One region of the Mycobacterium cookii genome, then DNA from elsewhere that is predicted to be linked to it. Evidence: riboswitches for the same ligand, from Rfam matches in the RefSeq annotation. Region 1 holds a riboswitch; the other holds the start of a gene.
The links. Region 1 has a riboswitch for magnesium ahead of G6N27_RS02790 (Rv1535 family protein). Riboswitches for the same ligand answer to the same signal wherever they lie in the genome.

Region 1 (8,691 bases):
ATCCAGAACGACATCCTCAAAGAGTTCATGGTGCGCAACACCTACATCTATCCGCCCAAGCCGTCGATGCGCATCATCTCCGATATCTTCGCCTACACCAGCGCGAAAATGCCGAAGTTCAACTCGATCTCGATCTCGGGCTACCACATCCAAGAGGCCGGGGCGACAGCGGATCTGGAGCTGGCCTACACGCTCGCCGACGGTGTCGACTACATCAAGGCCGGTCTGGCCGCCGAGTTGGACATCGACAAGTTCGCACCACGGTTGTCGTTCTTCTGGGGCATCGGCATGAACTTCTTCATGGAAGTGGCCAAGCTGCGAGCTGGTCGGCTGCTGTGGAGTGAGCTGGTCGCGCAGTTCGACCCGAAGAGCGCCAAATCGCTGTCACTGCGCACACATTCGCAGACCTCGGGCTGGTCGCTGACCGCCCAGGACGCCTTCAACAATGTCGCGCGCACCTGCATCGAGGCGATGGCCGCAACCCAGGGTCACACCCAGTCGCTGCACACCAACGCCCTCGACGAGGCGCTGGCGCTGCCCACCGACTTCTCGGCTCGCATCGCCCGCAACACGCAGTTGCTGCTCCAGCAGGAGTCGGGCACCACCAGGCCGATCGACCCCTGGGCGGGCTCGTATTACGTGGAATGGCTGACCTATCAGCTCGCGCAGCGGGCGCGTGCCCACATCGCCGAGGTCGCCGAGCACGGTGGCATGGCGCAGGCGATCAGCGACGGAATTCCGAAGCTGCGCATCGAAGAAGCCGCCGCGCGCACGCAGGCCCGTATCGACTCGGGCATCCAACCGGTGATCGGGATCAACAAGTATCAGGTCGAAGAAGATCAAGAGGTCGAGGTCCTCAAGGTCGAGAACAGCCGGGTGCGCGCCGAACAGCTGGCCAAACTCAAGCAGCTGCGGGCGGATCGGGATCAGGCCGTGTGCGACGCCGCTTTGGCCGAGCTCTCCCGGGCGGCCGCGGCCGAGGGCAGAGCGGGCGACGACGGGCTGGGCAACAACCTGCTGGCGCTGGCCATCGACGCGGCACGGGCCAAAGCCACCGTCGGTGAAATCTCCGATGCGCTGGAGAAGGTGTACGGCCGCCACCAGGCGGAGATCCGTACCATCGCGGGGGTCTACCGCGACGAAGCTGGAAAGGCCGAGAACTTGGCTGAAGCCACCGATCTCGTCGAGAAGTTCGCCGAGGCCGAGGGCCGGCGTCCGCGGATCCTGGTCGCCAAGATGGGCCAGGACGGCCACGACCGCGGACAGAAGGTGATCGCAACGGCGTTCGCCGACATCGGATTCGACGTCGACGTCGGCTCGCTGTTCTCCACCCCGGACGAGGTGGCCCGTCAGGCCGCCGACAACGACGTGCACGTCGTCGGGGTCTCGTCACTGGCGGCAGGCCACCTGACGCTGGTGCCGGCACTGCGGGATGCGCTGGCCGAGGTGGGTCGGCCCGACATCATGATCGTCGTCGGCGGGGTCATCCCGCCGGGTGACTTCGACGAGCTGTACGCCGCCGGGGCGACCGCGATCTTCCCGCCCGGCACGGTGATCGCCGACGCCGCCATCGATCTGCTGAAGAAACTGGCCGAACGCCTCGGGCACACCCTCTAGCCAGATGGCAACCGAAAACGGCGACGGCACAGACGAACTCGCCGCAGCGGTGCGTGGTGGTGACCGCGCTGCGCTGCCCCGGGCGATCACGCTGGTCGAGTCCACCCGCGCCGACCACCGCGACCGGGCGCAGCAGTTGCTGTTGGCGCTGATGCCGGCCGCGGGCAGCGCTCTGCACGTCGGCATCACCGGGGTGCCCGGCGTCGGCAAGTCCACGGCCATCGAGGCGCTCGGCATGTACTTGATCGAGCGTGGCCATCGGGTCGCGGTGCTCGCCGTCGATCCGTCTTCCACCCGCACCGGCGGATCGATTCTCGGCGACAAGACCCGGATGCCGCGGCTGGCAGTGCATCCGGACGCCTACGTCCGCCCGTCGCCGACATCGGGCACGCTCGGTGGCGTGGCCAAAGCCACCCGCGAAACCATCGTGCTGTTGGAGGCCGCCGGTTTCGACGTGATCCTGGTCGAGACGGTCGGCGTCGGACAGTCCGAGGTCGCGGTGGCCAACATGGTCGACACCTTCGTCCTCCTGACGTTGGCGCGCACCGGCGATCAGCTGCAGGGCATCAAGAAAGGCGTGCTGGAGCTGGCCGACATCGTCGTCGTGAACAAGGCCGACGGCGACCACCTGCAGGAGGCGCGTAAGGCCGCCCGCGAGCTGTCCGGGGCGATCCGCCTCATTCATCCGCGCGAAACCCTCTGGCGTCCACCGGTTCTGACCATGAGCGCGTTGGAAGGCTCCGGCCTGAGTGAGCTCTGGGAGACCATCGAACGGCATCGCGATGTATTGACCGAGTCGGGAGACTTCGAGGCACGCCGGCGAGCCCAGCAAGTCGACTGGACCTGGCAGATGGTCCGGGACACGGTGCTGGACCGGGTGCTGTCCAACCCGGCGGTGCGCAAAGGTCGCGCTGACGTCGAGCGGCAGGTTCTTACTGGGGAATTAACCCCCGCTCTGGCGGCTCAGCAAATACTGAGGCTCGCCTCAATAACGGATGGGTAAATTTGCAGTCCTTTCCAATCTATGAAGGTAGATTCGATTCCATGACCCTCGAAGTTGCGGGCAATCGCCGGTCGGTGCTGCCGCGCGGTGTTCACGGCGCAGCCGATCCACACTTTGCTTGCGCAATACGCAGTTTCGCCAGCATGTTCCCGGGCCGCCGGTTTGGCGGCGGGGCGTTGGCCATCTACCTTCACGGCGAACCTGTGGTGGACGTCTGGACCGGGTGGGCGGATCGGCGTGGCCGGGTGCCCTGGTCGGCGGACACCGGCTCAATGGTGTTCTCCGCGACAAAGGGCGTGGCGTCCACCGTGATCCATCGTCTGGCGGACCGCGGTCTGATCGACTACGAGGCTCCGGTCTCCGAGTACTGGCGCGAGTTCGGCGCGAACGGGAAATCCAAGATCACCGTGCACCAGGTGATGCGGCATCAAGCCGGTCTCTCGGCGTTGCGCGGTGCCAGCAAGGAAGACTTGCTGAACCACGAACTGATGGAGGAGAGGCTCGCGGCGGCACGCCCGGGCTATTCGTTCGGCCGGTCCGCGTATCACGCCCTGACCTATGGTTGGCTGCTCTCCGGGCTGGCGCGGGCCGTCACCGGTCAGGGCATGCGCGAGTTGATCCGCCGGGAGGTCGCAGAACCCCTGGGTACCGACGGCCTGCACCTGGGCCGACCGCCCGCCAGCTCACCGACGCGGGCTGCGCAGATCATCATGCCGCAGAGCGCTTTTCAGAATCCGGTGTTCAACGCGGTCGCACCGAGGATCGCCGCGCTGCGAATGTCCGCAGGATTTGCGTCGATGTACTTTCCGGGTGTCAAAGCTGTTGCGCAAGGCGATATTCCGTTGCTCGATGCCGAGATTCCGGCGGCCAACGGTGTGGCCACGGCGCGCGGGCTGGCCCGGATGTACGGCGCCATCGCCAACGGCGGGCAGATCGACGGCAGGCAGTTCCTGTCCCGCGAGATCGTAGCGGGGCTCAGCGGCCGGCGAAGCCTGCGTCCGGACGGGAACTTGGTAATCCCGCTGGCGTTTCACCTCGGCTATCACCGGTTGCCACTCGACGCGATACCGGGTTTCGGTCACGTCGGCCTGGGCGGCTCGCTCGGGTGGGCCGACCCGGACAGCGGTCTGGCGTTCGGGTTCGTGCACAACCGCTTGCTGTCGCCCTTCGTCGTCCTCGACCACGCCGGGTTCGTCGCGACGAGCGCCTTATCGCGGCTGGGTGCGGCAGAAGCTCGTAAACACGGGTTCGAGCGGGTGCCCGACTTCGGCTCACCGTTCTGCGAGCCGGGAGCCGTTGCCGGTTAACGGGTTTGAGTGAGTCAGTGTGACGCCGAGCGATGAAGGTCGGGTGCCCCGGCTACCGGTTGCCGAGGCCAAAGCCGCCGCTGACGAAGCGGGTGTGCCGGACTACATGGCCGAGCTGGCCATCTTCCAGGTGCTGTTGAATCACCCCAAACTGGCGTCCGGTCTCAACGACCTGCTCGCGCGAATGCTGTGGCAGGGCAAGTTGGACACCCGCCTACGCGAACTGGCGATCATGCGGATCGCGTGGTTGACCGCGTGCGAGTACGAATGGTCCCAGCATTGGCGTGTCGCGCAGGGGCTTCGAGTGAGCGCCGACGATCTGGCCGGTGTTCGGGATTGGCAGTCCTATCCAGCCTTCGGGTCGGCGGAACGGGCCGTGCTTGCCGCGACTGATGATGTGGTGCGGAACGGCTCGGTGAGCGCGGAGAGCTGGGCGGCTTGCAAGCAGGAATTCGGCGACGACCACGCTACGCTCGTCGAGTTGGTCACCGCGATCAGCGCGTGGCGGATGGTCTCATCGATCCTGCTGAGTCTTGAAGTTCCGCTGGAGGATGACGTGGTGAGCTGGCCGCCGGACGGTCAACCGCCGACTCGAGAGACGACTCAACGTGTCGGATTGACACGATAATGACCAACTCATAGCGTTCGGGCAATGCGAACACGGGTTGCCGAGATGCTCGGCGTCGAGTTCCCGATCTGCGCATTCAGTCACTGCCGGGATGTGGTGGCGGCGGTGACCAATGCCGGCGGGTTGGGCGTCCTGGGCGCCGTCGCGCACACCCCGCAGCGGCTGGAGACCGAGCTGACATGGATCGAGGAGCAGACCGGCGGCAAACCGTACGGTGTCGATCTGTTGTTGCCCCCCAAATACGTTGGCGCCGACAGCGGCGGCATCGACGGCAAACAAGCCCGCGAGCTGCTCCCCGAGAAGCATCGGCGGTTCGTCGACGACCTGCTCACCCGTTACGGCATCCCGGTGTCCAGCGACGAGGAGCAGCAACCGGTTGCCGACCTCAACATCTCGCCCAAGGGCTACGAGCCGTTGCTCGATGTCGTGTTCTCCCATCGCATCCGGCTGATCGCCAGTGCACTGGGCTCGCCACCGGCCGAACTGGTCACCCGCGCCCACGCCGGCGACGTCCTGGTGGCCGCGCTGGCCGGAACCACACATCACGCACGGCAGCACGCGGCGGCCGGTGTGGACCTGATCGTCGCGCAAGGCACCGAAGCCGGCGGGCACACCGGCCAGGTCGCGACCATGGTCCTGGTTCCCGAGGTCGTCGACGCGATGGCCCCGGTACCGGTGTTGGCCGCGGGTGGAATTGCCCGCGGCCGCCAGATCGCGGCGGCGCTGGCGCTGGGTGCCGAAGGCGTGTGGTGCGGATCGGTCTGGCTGACCACGGAGGAGGCCGAGACGCTGCCGGTGGTGAAGGACAAATTCCTGGCCGCCGGTTCGTCGGACACCGTGCGGTCACGATCGTTGACCGGAAAGCCGGCGCGGATGCTGCGGACCGCCTGGACCGACGAGTGGGAGCGACCCGACAGTCCGGACCCGCTGGGCATGCCGCTGCAGAGCGCGCTGATCGGTGACCCGCAGCGGCGGATCAATCGCGCGGCCGCCCACGCCGACGCCAATGCCCGCGACCTGGCCACCTACTTCGTCGGCCAGGTGGTGGGATCGATGAACAAGGTGCAGCCGACCGCTTCGGTGGTGCTGGAGATGGTCTCCGAGTTCATCGACACGATCGGCCGTCTCGACGATTTAGTCGAACGGTGACCCACGATCCGCGCCCGCCCGGCCGGCCTGTCGTCAGCGACCAGCAGCAGCCGGGGCGGCGCGACGACATCATGTCTGCGGCCAAGAAAGTGTTTGCGCGCAACGGTTTTCACGGTACGACAATTGCCGACGTGGCGAGTGAAGCGGGGCTGCCCTTCGGGTCGGTCTACCAGTATTTCGACTCGAAGGACGCCCTGTTCCGAGCGTTGATCGCCGGCGAAGGGTACGCGCTGCGAACCCGCATCGCGATCGCCCTGGGCGAAAGCGGGCAGCAGTTCGGTTACTCGGAGGCACCGTTTCGGGCCACGCTGCGCGCGACGTTCGAATTCTTCGACTCCGACAGGGCGAGCACGAAATTGCTCTTCCGAGACGCTTTCACCCAAGACCCGAGCTTCAACACGCAGCTCGGCGGTATCTACGAGCGGTGGATCGATGACATCGAGAGCCTCATCGTGGCGGCGCAGCAGCGCGGAGACGTGGTGGCCGTCCCGCCCAGGTTGGTGGCCTACACCGTGTCGGCCCTCATCGGAGACATCGCGCATCGGCGGCTGACCACCGACGACGGCATCACGGCGGCAGAAGCCGCCGACTTCGTCGTCGCGTTGGTGATGAAGGGATTGCGCCCCGACAAGACCGCGCCGCCCGGGTAACGGACCCATAACGGCTGGTCAGGGTTGCGTAAATTTCTCAGCGCGGCGAATTGACCTGGGCCGGATGTTCATGCATCATCGTCAGGGTAAGCACCTCGTTAGGTGAGGCGTCTACACGGATACAGGCCACTGACCCCGAACGTCGAGAGACGCCCAGGGTCAGGACAGCTCCTCCCGGCTTAAGGGTTGAGCCCAAGTGGCTTCCGGCCTTGCATTTTTTGTCCAGGGCCGGATACGGCGTGTAGTGCCGAAACTCTGACGAGTGGGGTGCGGTTTCCCGACATGGTTCGGGTTCTGTATTCCTGCTTGCGTGCCAGTCGTGCGGTGAACCGCACATGTCGCGACCGCGAGGAGGTGAGGGACATGAGTTCCAGTGATAGTCCGGTTCGATATCCGGATTCCGTTTCGTCCCGATCCGGCCTGCGGCGCGTCGCTGTCAGCTGAGTCTCATCAGCGCGTCTCCTGCCGGGCGGACATCGAATCCCGTTGTGCCCGTTTGGTTTTCTGCTTTAGGAGGCGATCATGACCGCTATTCTGCACGACGTATCACTAGCGGCGACGCCCGCACCCCGGCTCCGAGTGGTGGCCGACCCCATGCCGTCGGCCCTGCCGGCGCCCAAGGCCTCGAAGCGGCATGACGTCCACATGGCCGGCGCCGACCCGTTGGTCGCAGGAGCCGCTCGGCTGCTGTGTGTTCCGCTGCGCCAGCTCTACGCCGCGCTGTGGCGCGCAGGCGTTCTCGAAGTTGGCGCCTGAAGGCGATCGAGCTCCCGGCGCTCCGGCGCCGGGGGCGTTTCGTCAGCTCTGCGATGAGATGAGCGCCGACAGTCCCTTCTGATACGCCGCGAGGCTGTGCCGCCAGCCGACCTGGATCTGCCCGCCGCTGTCCACGTTGATCTGCGCGCCCACGTGCTGGTAAGGCGTGGGCGGTAGGTAGGGCACCAGGTCGAGGAAATTCACCACCCGAAAACAGCTTTCGATCGCGGCGTTGAAGCTCGCAACAAAGTCGCTCAGCCCGACCCGGGGTCCGGCGAACGAAACCAATCGTGGCTCGATCGTGTTCGGCGGCATGTTCCGTGCGACATCCGGAGCCGCGAGTACGGCCAGCGCGGCCCCCAGGCTGTGGCCGGTGATCAGGATCTGATCGCAGCCGGCCGTGGCAGCGGCCAAGTTCGCCGCGATGTTGGCCCGAACCAGCTGATAGACGTCCTGGAATCCGGAGTGCACCTGCCCGAATCCGCTGATCGGGCCGTAGGCGTCGGGGATCGCGTCGATGTTCGCAACCCACTCTTCGAGGTCGGCGGTACCGCGAAAGGACACGAACGCGATGCGATCGGTCGGGTTGTGGCCGATGAGCCCGAAGATGTTGGTGTCGGCGGTCATCGCCCTCACCGCGGGATGTGGGTTGGCCATCGCCGCGAGGACCACTTCGTTCGCTTTGATCAGCGCGGTCTGGCTGTAGCCGGGCGGCAGGGTGGCAGGGGTGCCGTCCATCACGGTGTACGCGGCCTGCGCCAGCGGGAGCACCACGTCGCGAGCAAACGTCGGGTCGAATGCCACAGTCGCAGTCTAGAAAAGCTGCGCCGACTTGGCATACGATCCGGCCAGACCCGGAGCGAAGGGAGCGCATGATGGCGACCGATCTGACGCTCTACCTCGACGACGAGCCCGGCGAATTGGCTCTCGTCGGCGATGCGCTCGGTAAGGCCGGGGTCAATATCGCGGGTCTGTGCGCTGTGACCAGTGGGGGAGGTCAGGCGGAAGTGCACATCCTGGTCCACGACGCCACTTCCGCGTTCGAGGCGTTACAAAGTGCCGGAATCAAAGTCGCCGAGGAGCAAGAGGTCATCGTGCTCGACGTCAAGGACCAGCCGGGCGCGCTCGGCGAAATCGTCCACAAGCTCGGGGCCGCCAAGATCAATCTGGAAACCGCCTACCTGGCCACCAACACCCGTTTGGTGCTCCGCGCCGACGACCTCGCCGAAGCCAAGGCGGCCCTGGCCTGAGATACTTTTGACGGCTTGACGATAGTCGAGTCAGTGGTACGCCGACGTCTAGACCCGAACCCGGCTGCCGCGCAGTCGAACTCAGGAGACCTCACGCCGATGCCCGGACCGCACGCCCTGGACCGCGCGCTCGAACTCGAGGTCGTGGACGCTGATGTCGTACGGGGCCGGACGCGACCCGAGTGGGCCAACATGGTCGGGCCATTCGGCGGCATCACCGCGGCCGTCCTGCTGCGGGCGATCGAGTCGCACCCGGACCGCCTCGGTGAACCGGTCGCGCTGACAGTCAATTTCGCCGCACCCATCGTCGACGGGGAGTTCGAGATCTCAC
Region 2 (8,691 bases), 350 kb from region 1:
GCTCAGCGAGATGTGGGCGACGAAGTCGGCCGGTGCGCCGAGATAACTGCAACTGTCCGGCGCGAAGTGGATGTCAGGCAGTCGCACCCACTTCTTGACACCCAACAGGCCGGTCAGAGCGGTTTCCGTGGCGGTCACGTCACGAGTCACCCAGGCGACCTGGACCGGTGACCCGAAGGAGAAACTCATCGCATCGCAGAATAACGCAGCGCCTGCCTCGGTAGAAACCCGTTGCCGATGCCGAACGATCGGCGTGCCCGAGAGGATCGCTGAACGTGTTCTAATTCGGTATCCAGAACGGCCGCGAGTCGACGTCGGATTGGGTCAAGACGCCGACCAGTAGTCGGATCTGGGTGTCGAACACCATGTGGGGGTCGCTCACGGTGTCCGCGCCGTACTGGCCGAAGACCTCCAAGCTGATCGCTCCCACCACGCCGGCCCAGATCGCGAAACACTTGGCAACGACCGAATCGTCACCCGGAAAACCGAACTCTTGGCGCAGCCGCTCGAAGTCGGCCGATAGCGGTTGTGGCGCAGCGTAATTGGACAACATGATGTCACCGGTCGCGATTCCGGCGGCGACGGCGTCGAACAAGGCGCCGACCACCCGCGTTCCGGGGCCGACTGTCTGCTCGGCTGGCGCGTGGTAGCCGGGCACCGGGCTGCCGTACAACAGTGCCCAGCTGGCCGGGTGCTCGATGGCCCAACTGCGTGCCGCGTGCGCGATGGCGATCACGTCGTCGCTCCAGATCTCGGGTATCGCGTCGCGAGCGCGGTCCACCGAGTCCGCGAGTTCGGAATACGCGTCGACCAGCAGCAACGTCAGCAGCTCGTCGCGGCTGGCCACATAGCGATAAACCGCCGAGGACACCATGCCCAGATCGCGCGCGATGGCCCGCAGCGACAGCCCCGCCGCGCCGTGCTCGATCAGATGGCGGCGGCCGAGCTCGATGATCTGCGCCTCGATGCGTTCACGCGAGTCTCGCCGCTTGGCCATCGTCCCATCCTGACACGAATGAGAACAGTGCTCTTGCTTTTCGCCACACGATATGCCATGGTCAAGCCCATGAGAGCAGTGCTCTCGTTTGATACTCGGAGAGGACGAACCATGACAGTGCGCTACGACGAGCCCCATCGGGCGGCGATCGCCGCTAACGCGGTGATCCGCTGGCTGGCTGAGATGGGCATCAGCATCGCCGGGACCACGGCGCTGCATGTGCGCGGGCGCGCGACGGGCAAGCGGCGCTCGGTGGTGATCAACCTGCTGGCCGTCGACGGCGTCGACTATCTCGTGTCGCCGCGCGGCAACACGCAGTGGGCCCGCAACGTTCGGGCGGCCGGAGAAGTCGAGGTAGGACCGCGCTGGCGTCGTCGCCGACGTCGCGCGGCCGAGCTTGAAGACTCAGCGAAACCAGAGTTGCTGCGGGGGTATCTGGACCGGTGGTACTGGGAGGTCAAAGGCCACATCGCGGGGCTGACGCCTGACTCCGACGAAGACGAGTTGCGCGCCGCGGCATCGTCGATCCCGGTGTTCGCGCTGGCAGCTGTGGGCTGACAGCTACATCGCCGGTCCGTGGACACCCACGTCCTCGCGGACCTGCTGGGTGGTGGACTGCCACGATACGGCGGCCGGCAGAGTGCCCCAGACGCTGTTGAAGATCCCGACGATGCGGGCCGACCCGGCGGGGTTGGTGATGTACACCGGCCCACCCGAATCGCCCTGCTGGCTGACGGCGCCGTGACCCATGGTGAACCAGCCGTTGTTGACGTTTTCGACGGTGCCGCAGCTTTCGCCGGTGATCACCCCGAAGTGGCAGACGGGCTCCCCCGGCGTCACGACCAGACCAGGATCCGATTGCAGCACCCGCCCGCCCGGCAGGACGTTGTTCACGACGACGTCGGGGGTCAGCACGATCGACTCGTAGTCGGAAATCTGCTGGTCGGTGTGGACGAAAGTGCCGTTGGGGGTGTTGTCGCGGAACGTGGCGACACTGCCGATGACCCTGTTGTCCTTGTCCATCACCGGTCCATCGGCCCGGCAGTGCCCCGCGGTGAACGCCACCCGCAGGCCCGGGTCGACATAGCCCAAGGTGCACAGGTGCTGGCCCTGGTGTATTTCCATCCCCGGGAAGACGGGAACCGGATCGGCCTTGGCGTCCGGGGGAAAGTAGCCGGCCGCGGCAGCGGCGGCAATTATCGCGCCGAACGCGCGAATTGAGGGATGGCGCATCTTTCGACTCCCCCCAGCCGTGACCGACACGATGCCGACCTGTTACCAGGGTAGCGACCCGATCGCATGCGTACAGGCGAATTGGTTGCGAGCGCGGCGACCCGCTTCCGGATCGCCGCGCTGCCCCGCTCGATCAAGGAATGGTCAGAACCTGTCCCGGGTGGATCAGATCCGGGTTGGAGATGCCGCTGGCGTCGGCGATGACCTGGTATTTGCTGCCGTCGCCGTAGAACCGCTCAGAGATGGCCCACAACGTGTCGCCGGACTCGACCGTGTACGTCCGCGCTGGCTCCGGCTCCGGCTCGTGCTCAGCCGCGGGCTCGGCGTGTGCTTCTTCGGCGGCCGGTGCAGCTGCCTCCGGCTCCGCCGGCGGCGGAGCGTCGGTCTCCGTCTTCGTCGACCATGCCGCTCCGTCGGCGGCGTACAACACGAGGTTGCGGTCGTCTTGCAGCACGAGCCGCACATTCTTCTTGCCCTTCGTGTGGGTGTGCCACACGGGCTTGTCGCCGGTGTACAGAACGAAGTTGCCGTCGCTCTGGACCTCCGCGCGAACTACGTCTTCTCCGTTGGTTCCCGACGCCCAGATCGCGTGGCCGCGCGATGCCAGGACCAGGTTCCCGTCGTCTTGCAACGTCAGCGTGTAAGCCCCGTTGCTCGAGGTAAGCGATTCACCCTTGACAAGTTTTTGTCCCTCGGTGAGCGTGTCTCCCACTGCAGTTCTCCTCGCTATCGCGGCCGAGGCGGATGCCGGCCTCGATGTCGAACTTACTGATCTTGTCTTGGCTGCGGGGGCGTTCGGCTCGCCGAAATAAAAACGGTAAATGAACAAGGCCTTATCGCCGGCCCGGCGCTCACCGCGACGGCGTCAACGGGGCCGGCGCCTCGGACCGGACCACTGTTGCGGGCTGCCAACCCGGCGGCCCGAAGACGTAGCCCAGCCGGTCACGCAGACGGTTGGCCGACCGGAAATCGCGTGCTATGGCTAAGTATTCGTGCGTCTGCAACTTCCAGACGTTGAAAGTGTTGACCTGCTTGGTGAGTCCGTAGTGCGGGCGAAAGGTCTCTTCCCGGAAGCTGCCGAACAGCCGGTCCCAGATGATGAAGACCCCGCCGTAGTTTTTGTCGAGGTATTCGGGGTCCATACCGTGGTGCACTCGGTGATGCGACGGTGTGTTGAAAACGAATTCGAAGGGCGTCCACATTCGGCCGATGCGCTCGGTGTGCACCCAGAACTGATAGATGAGATTGAACGAGAAACTGACGAATACCAGCCACGGCGGAATACCCAACAGCGGCAACGGAATCCACATCACGATCTCGCCGCTGTTGTTCCATTTCTGGCGCAGCGCGGTGGCGAAATTGAAGTACTGACTGGAGTGATGGGCTTGGTGGGTGGCCCAGATCAGCCGAATCCGGTGGGCGAAGCGGTGATACCAGTAGTACAGCAGGTCGACGCCGACGATTGCGATGACCCAGGTGTACCACCGCGTCGGGGACAGATGCCAGGGAGCGACATAGGCATAGAGCGCGGCGTAGCCGATCAACGCGATGAATTTCCAGCCGGCCGTTGTCGCCACCGAAACGAGGCCCATGGAAATGCTCGCCCAGGAATCGGCGGTCAGATATGCACCCGAGCCCGGCCGCGCCGATCGCGCTTCGGCTGCCCGCTCGATGCGGTCGAGTTTGCGTGCCGCCGTCCACTCCAGAATCAGCAGCAGCAGGAAGAACGGGATCGCGAACAGCACCGGGTCCCGCATTTGCTCGGGCAGAACGGTCAAGAAACCCGCAATCCAACTCACGTCCAAAATCCTACGACGCCGTGATCAGTCCGTGTGACGCCATCGCGGCATGGGCTCATCCTGCTCGCCGGCGTACCAATGCACCGCCTGCACACCCTCCTGCAGCGACAATTCGGCCACCAGCTTCTCGAGTCGGGTCGGGGCATGCCCGTCGCTGAGTAGGTACGCGGTCAACGCCACGCTGTCGTCGCTGGTCCGGCCGGTGTGGATGCCGCGGAGCACCAGCCGGTCTCCGCCGCCGCCGGTGCGCTGGACGATCTGCGCACGGGCGTATTTCGCCGATTTGGGCCGGCAGACCAGCTGCAGTTGGTACGGCTGGTCGTCCTCGTCCTCTTCGACGACGCTGTCATGGTCGATGAGGTGGCCCAGCGGTCGGCCGAGCAGGTGGATGGCGATGACGGTTCCGGTCGCGATCAGCGCGAACAGTGGATGCCCGCCCCCGGCAAGGACGCCGACCGCCGCCGAACACCACAGGGTCGCGGCGGTGTTGAGCCCGCGCACGTTGAATCCCTCGCGCAGGATCACGCCCCCGCCGAGGAAGCCGACGCCGGACACCACGTACGACGCGACCCTCGTCGGGCTGCTGTCATTGGTCACGACCGCGTACAGCACGAACAGCGTCGCACCGGTGGCCACCAGCGCATTGGTGCGCAGTCCGGCCCGGCGTGCCTGCCATTGCCGTTCGATGCCGATCAGGGCGCCGCATCCGAGCCCGACTGCCAGCCGCAGCGTGAATTCAGCAATGCTCAGTGTCTGCATGATGCGCCCTCCTTCCCTCTGAGACGAGTTGTTCACCAGTGTGGACGAATTCGGGCAGAATTCGCCGGTAGCCGCGCCGGTTGAGGCCGGGGTAACCCGAGCAACCGTGATTCTTCTGCTCGAAATTGTTCGCTGACAACACTTTTCATCCAGCCAGCGGCGACTGCATGACGACGGTCGGCCGGAAGCCGTACTTCGGCGCGGTCGCGGCCGCCGTGTTCGCGGTAGGTGTTCCGGCGGGCACTGGCATCCCGGGCATGCCGGGCGGCGCGGACCTCGGCGCGCTGAGCGGTGTGGCTCCCAATGCCGACGCCAGCGGGCTGTTAGGGGTGGCGATGCTGGTCCACGCCGGGGGCACCGACAGCGTTCCCAGCGTGGCGGCTCTACCAACACCGGCCGAGACGGAACTGCCCGCACCACCGAACTCCGAGAAACCCGACACCGCCGGTACCACCGCTGTAGCCGGGCTGTAACCCGTGACCACAGCCGGCGGCACCGCGTTCTGGACGCCGGCCATCCCGGTACCCAGGAACGACGAACCGGTCACCGCCTGCACGATCTGGGCCGGGCTGAACGCACCCGTCGAGCTCACGGTGTTCCAGAAGTTGTTGTTCAGTCCCAGGCCGCTGGAGCTGAATATGCCCGAACTCGACCCGTCGCCGGTCACGCTGCTCAGCAGGCTCGAGAGCCCAGCGGATCCCGATGTCGTCGAGGTGCTCGATCCAGATGCCAAGCCCTGCAGAGCAGTCGGCATACCGGTGGTCAGCTGGGTCAGCGCCGACTGGGCAGCGATCCCGCCGCTGCTGGTGGTCTGGGCCGGGACCACGAACGGCGCGAGCTGGCTGGCCGTCGCGGACTGGCCGGCGTAGCCGTACATCGCCCCGGCATCCTGAGCCCACATGCCGGCGTATTCGGCTTCGTTGGCCGCGATCGCCGGGGTGTTCTGCCCCAAGACGTTGGTCGCTACCAGCGCGGCCAGCTGCGTCCGGTTCGCGGTGACAATCGATGGCGGCACCGTCATCGAAAATGCCGACTCATAAGCGGACGCTGCCGCTTTGGCCTGCGCCGCAGTCTCTTCCGCCTGGGCGGCCGTGCTGTTCATCCACGCCGCATAGGGCGCGGCCGCGGCCGCCATCGACATGGACGCCGGTCCGCGCCATCCCTCTGTGGTCAAAGCCGAGACCACCGACATGTAATTGGTTGCCTGCGAACGTAAATCGCTGGCCAGCCCATCCCAACCGGCCGCGGCAGCGAGCATCGAGCCCACGCCTGGGCCGGCATACATCCGAGCCGAGTTGATTTCCGGTGGGAACATTCCGTAGTCGAGCATTGGTTCACTCCCGTCCTAGCCCGCCGCGATCGCGTTGGCGGCTTCAGTGCCGGCGTACGACGTGCCGCTGGCCCGCAAGATCTGTACGAAAACGGCGTGAATGGCTGCCGCTTGGGCGCCGACCTCCTGATACAGCGCTGCGTGAGCGGCGAATTGCATTGCGGTCAGAGCGGATACCTCGTCGGCTGCCGCCGGAACCACTGCGAGCGTCGGAGCCGCGGCCGCGGCGTTCTGTGCCGCGACGGCGCTGCCGATACCTTGCAGCTGATTCGCCGCAGCGGTCATGAGTTCTGGTTGGGTGGTCACGAAAGTCATCGGACGCTCCTTACGCAAAGCAGGCTGAAGCCGCGCTCATGTCGATGCACGACGAAGTGACAGACGCACGGCGAAATCGCGCGTGCGCGTGAAGTGAAGCGGCGCAGGCCGATTCAGATGATGGGGATGAGGCCGGGGCCGGATCCGAACGAAATGGTCACCGGTCTCGGATACGGACTGTCACTGGGACTCACTTCGCCTCACCTCCTCGCGGCCAAGGCACACGGGGGTGCCGACACGGTGCACGCGGGACGAAGCGGAACCGGCAGATGCCGACCGCTGCACCCCTCTCGTCAGAGCTTTGGCACTGCACGGCGTATCCGGGCCTTCACAAGAATGCAAGGCCGGAAGCCACTTGGGCTCAACCCTTAAGCCGGGAGGAGCTGTCCTGACCCTGGGCGTCTTTCGACGTTCGAGGTCAGTGGCCTGTATCCGTGCAGACGCCTCACCTAGCGAGGTGCTTGCACGGGCAATAGTTCCACCGAGATGCAAGGTAGTCAACTCAACTCACGAAGATGATTGCCGGAGTCAGGCACAGTGGCGACATCTTCGGCGCCACACGCGAGCCGAGATCGACTGTGGTAATTGAGAATAACGTCTCGCCGTGACACCGGCGATCGGGAGGCTCGGACTCCCGAAATGCTGAGTGCGCATGTCGAGGCCGGTGCCGTCGCTGATGTCGTCGCGTGGGAACGGCAGGTTCGATGATCACGGCCGGCTTCTCCCTTCCGCTATCCGGCCGCCGGTGGATGTGCGACAACGGTGGGCTTAAACCCGTATCGGGGTGCAGCAAAGCCCCACCCGCGTCCGCCGGCGCCACCTCCCATCGGCATTCCCGGCATACCGGGAACTCCTGGCCTTGCGGATGCCTCTTCGATTCCCGGGGGGTTGTACCAGCCTTCGGCCGCCGTTGCGGTCGCCGCTTGGCTCGTCGCAGGAACTGCCGCCGTCCAACTCGGCGGAACCGACACTGTCCCAACCAGGGTCGCGCGTCCCACGCCGGCTGAAACGGCCGAGCCGCCCAGGCCGGACGAACCGATCGCCGAACCGGCATGGCTCAGACCCGCCGCGCCGATCGCCGACGGTGCAGCCGTCGAACCCATCAACAAGGCCGGGTTCAGACCGGAACCGGCTTGTCCGGCCACCGCCAAGAACCCGATATCGCCGAACGCTGTTGTCACAGCGGGGCTGATGCTCGCCGGGTTGAGCCAGTTACCGGACAGGACTCCGTTGGAAAGTCCCGAGGCCAAGAACGAGCCGATGGACGAGCCGGTCTGCCCGTCGAGCATGTTCAAGAACCCGGCGATCCCGGTGGTTGCCGTATTCGATCCTGGCGCAAAGGGACTCACCCCGCTCGCTGACATCGGCGATGCGAGTCCCTGCAATGTGTTGGGGACCGAGGAGATCACCTGCGACAGCGCCGACTGCGTGCCCGCGCTCGACGATGTGCCGGCGGCCTGCGCCACCGCGTCGCCTTGGCTCGCCGCACCCGCCGCGTTGGTGGTCTCCGGCGGCGACTTGAACGGAGCCACTGCAGAGGCCGCCGCCGACGAGCCCGCGTAGCCGTACATCGCCGCGGCGTCCTGGGCCCACATTTCGCCGTACTGAACCTCGTTAGCCGCAATCGCCGCGGTGTTCTGGCCCAGAACGTTGGTCGCCACCAGTGCGGCCAACTGAGTGCGGTTGGCTGCGACCACCGCGGGTGGCACCGTCATCGCGAACGCGGCCTCATAGGCCCCCGCGGCGGCCTTGGCTTGGTAACCCGTTTGCTCGGCTTGCGCGGCGGCCTCGGTCATCCATTGCACATACGGCGCGGCGGCCGTCGCCATGGCCGCCGAAGCCGTTCCGCGCCAAGGCCCTTCGGCAAGACTGCCGACGACCGAGGCGTATGAGGATGCCGCTGAACCGAGTTCGGCGGCCAGCGCGTCCCAGGCTGACGCGGCCGCCAGCATCGGTGTGGAACCGGGACCGGCGTACATCCGGCCGGAGTTGATCTCTGGTGGTAATGCTCCGAAATCCATTGCCGTGCTCCTTATCCCGCAGTGGCCGCGCTGGCAGCTTGGGTGGCCGAATACGACTCGGCACCGGCGCTGAGGGTGGGTATGAAGGTCTGATGGATTGCGGTGGATTTTGTCTCGGGCTTGATTGTCGGAAATGACATGGACTTCTCCTCGGTGAGGTGCCCGACCTTGGACCTGGTCTCGGCCGCTGCGCGACGGGTGTGGTGTCCGCGTTGGCAGAGCGCTTGCCAGGACCGG

Region 2: another riboswitch for magnesium. It lies ahead of G6N27_RS04400 (PE family protein); the one in region 1 lies ahead of G6N27_RS02790 (Rv1535 family protein).

The regions. Positions count from the first base shown of each region.
Region 1 covers NZ_AP022569.1:563,217-571,907, forward strand. Annotated here, with positions in the region: gene scpA (methylmalonyl-CoA mutase) at 1-1,617, shown strand, start outside; gene meaB (methylmalonyl Co-A mutase-associated GTPase MeaB) at 1,622-2,620, shown strand; gene lipL (esterase/beta-lactamase LipL) at 2,662-3,927, shown strand; gene G6N27_RS02775 (carboxymuconolactone decarboxylase family protein) at 3,947-4,555, shown strand; gene G6N27_RS02780 (nitronate monooxygenase) at 4,580-5,704, shown strand; gene G6N27_RS02785 (TetR/AcrR family transcriptional regulator) at 5,701-6,354, shown strand; M-box (ykoK) riboswitch at 6,442-6,628, shown strand; gene G6N27_RS02790 (Rv1535 family protein) at 6,877-7,110, shown strand; gene G6N27_RS02795 (lipase family protein) at 7,153-7,914, opposite strand; gene G6N27_RS02800 (amino acid-binding protein) at 7,986-8,360, shown strand; gene G6N27_RS02805 (acyl-CoA thioesterase) at 8,460-8,691, shown strand, end outside.
Region 2 covers NZ_AP022569.1:915,038-923,728, reverse strand. Annotated here, with positions in the region: gene G6N27_RS04440 (VOC family protein) at 1-189, opposite strand, end outside; gene G6N27_RS04435 (TetR/AcrR family transcriptional regulator) at 281-997, opposite strand; gene G6N27_RS04430 (nitroreductase/quinone reductase family protein) at 1,109-1,555, shown strand; gene G6N27_RS04425 (Rv1815 family serine proteinase) at 1,559-2,230, opposite strand; gene G6N27_RS04420 (LysM peptidoglycan-binding domain-containing protein) at 2,364-2,942, opposite strand; gene G6N27_RS04415 (sterol desaturase family protein) at 3,082-4,029, opposite strand; gene G6N27_RS04410 (MgtC/SapB family protein) at 4,054-4,788, opposite strand; gene G6N27_RS04405 (PPE family protein) at 4,934-6,118, opposite strand; gene G6N27_RS04400 (PE family protein) at 6,134-6,433, opposite strand; M-box (ykoK) riboswitch at 6,712-6,897, opposite strand; gene G6N27_RS04395 (PPE family protein) at 7,165-8,454, opposite strand; gene G6N27_RS04390 (PE family protein) at 8,466-8,594, opposite strand.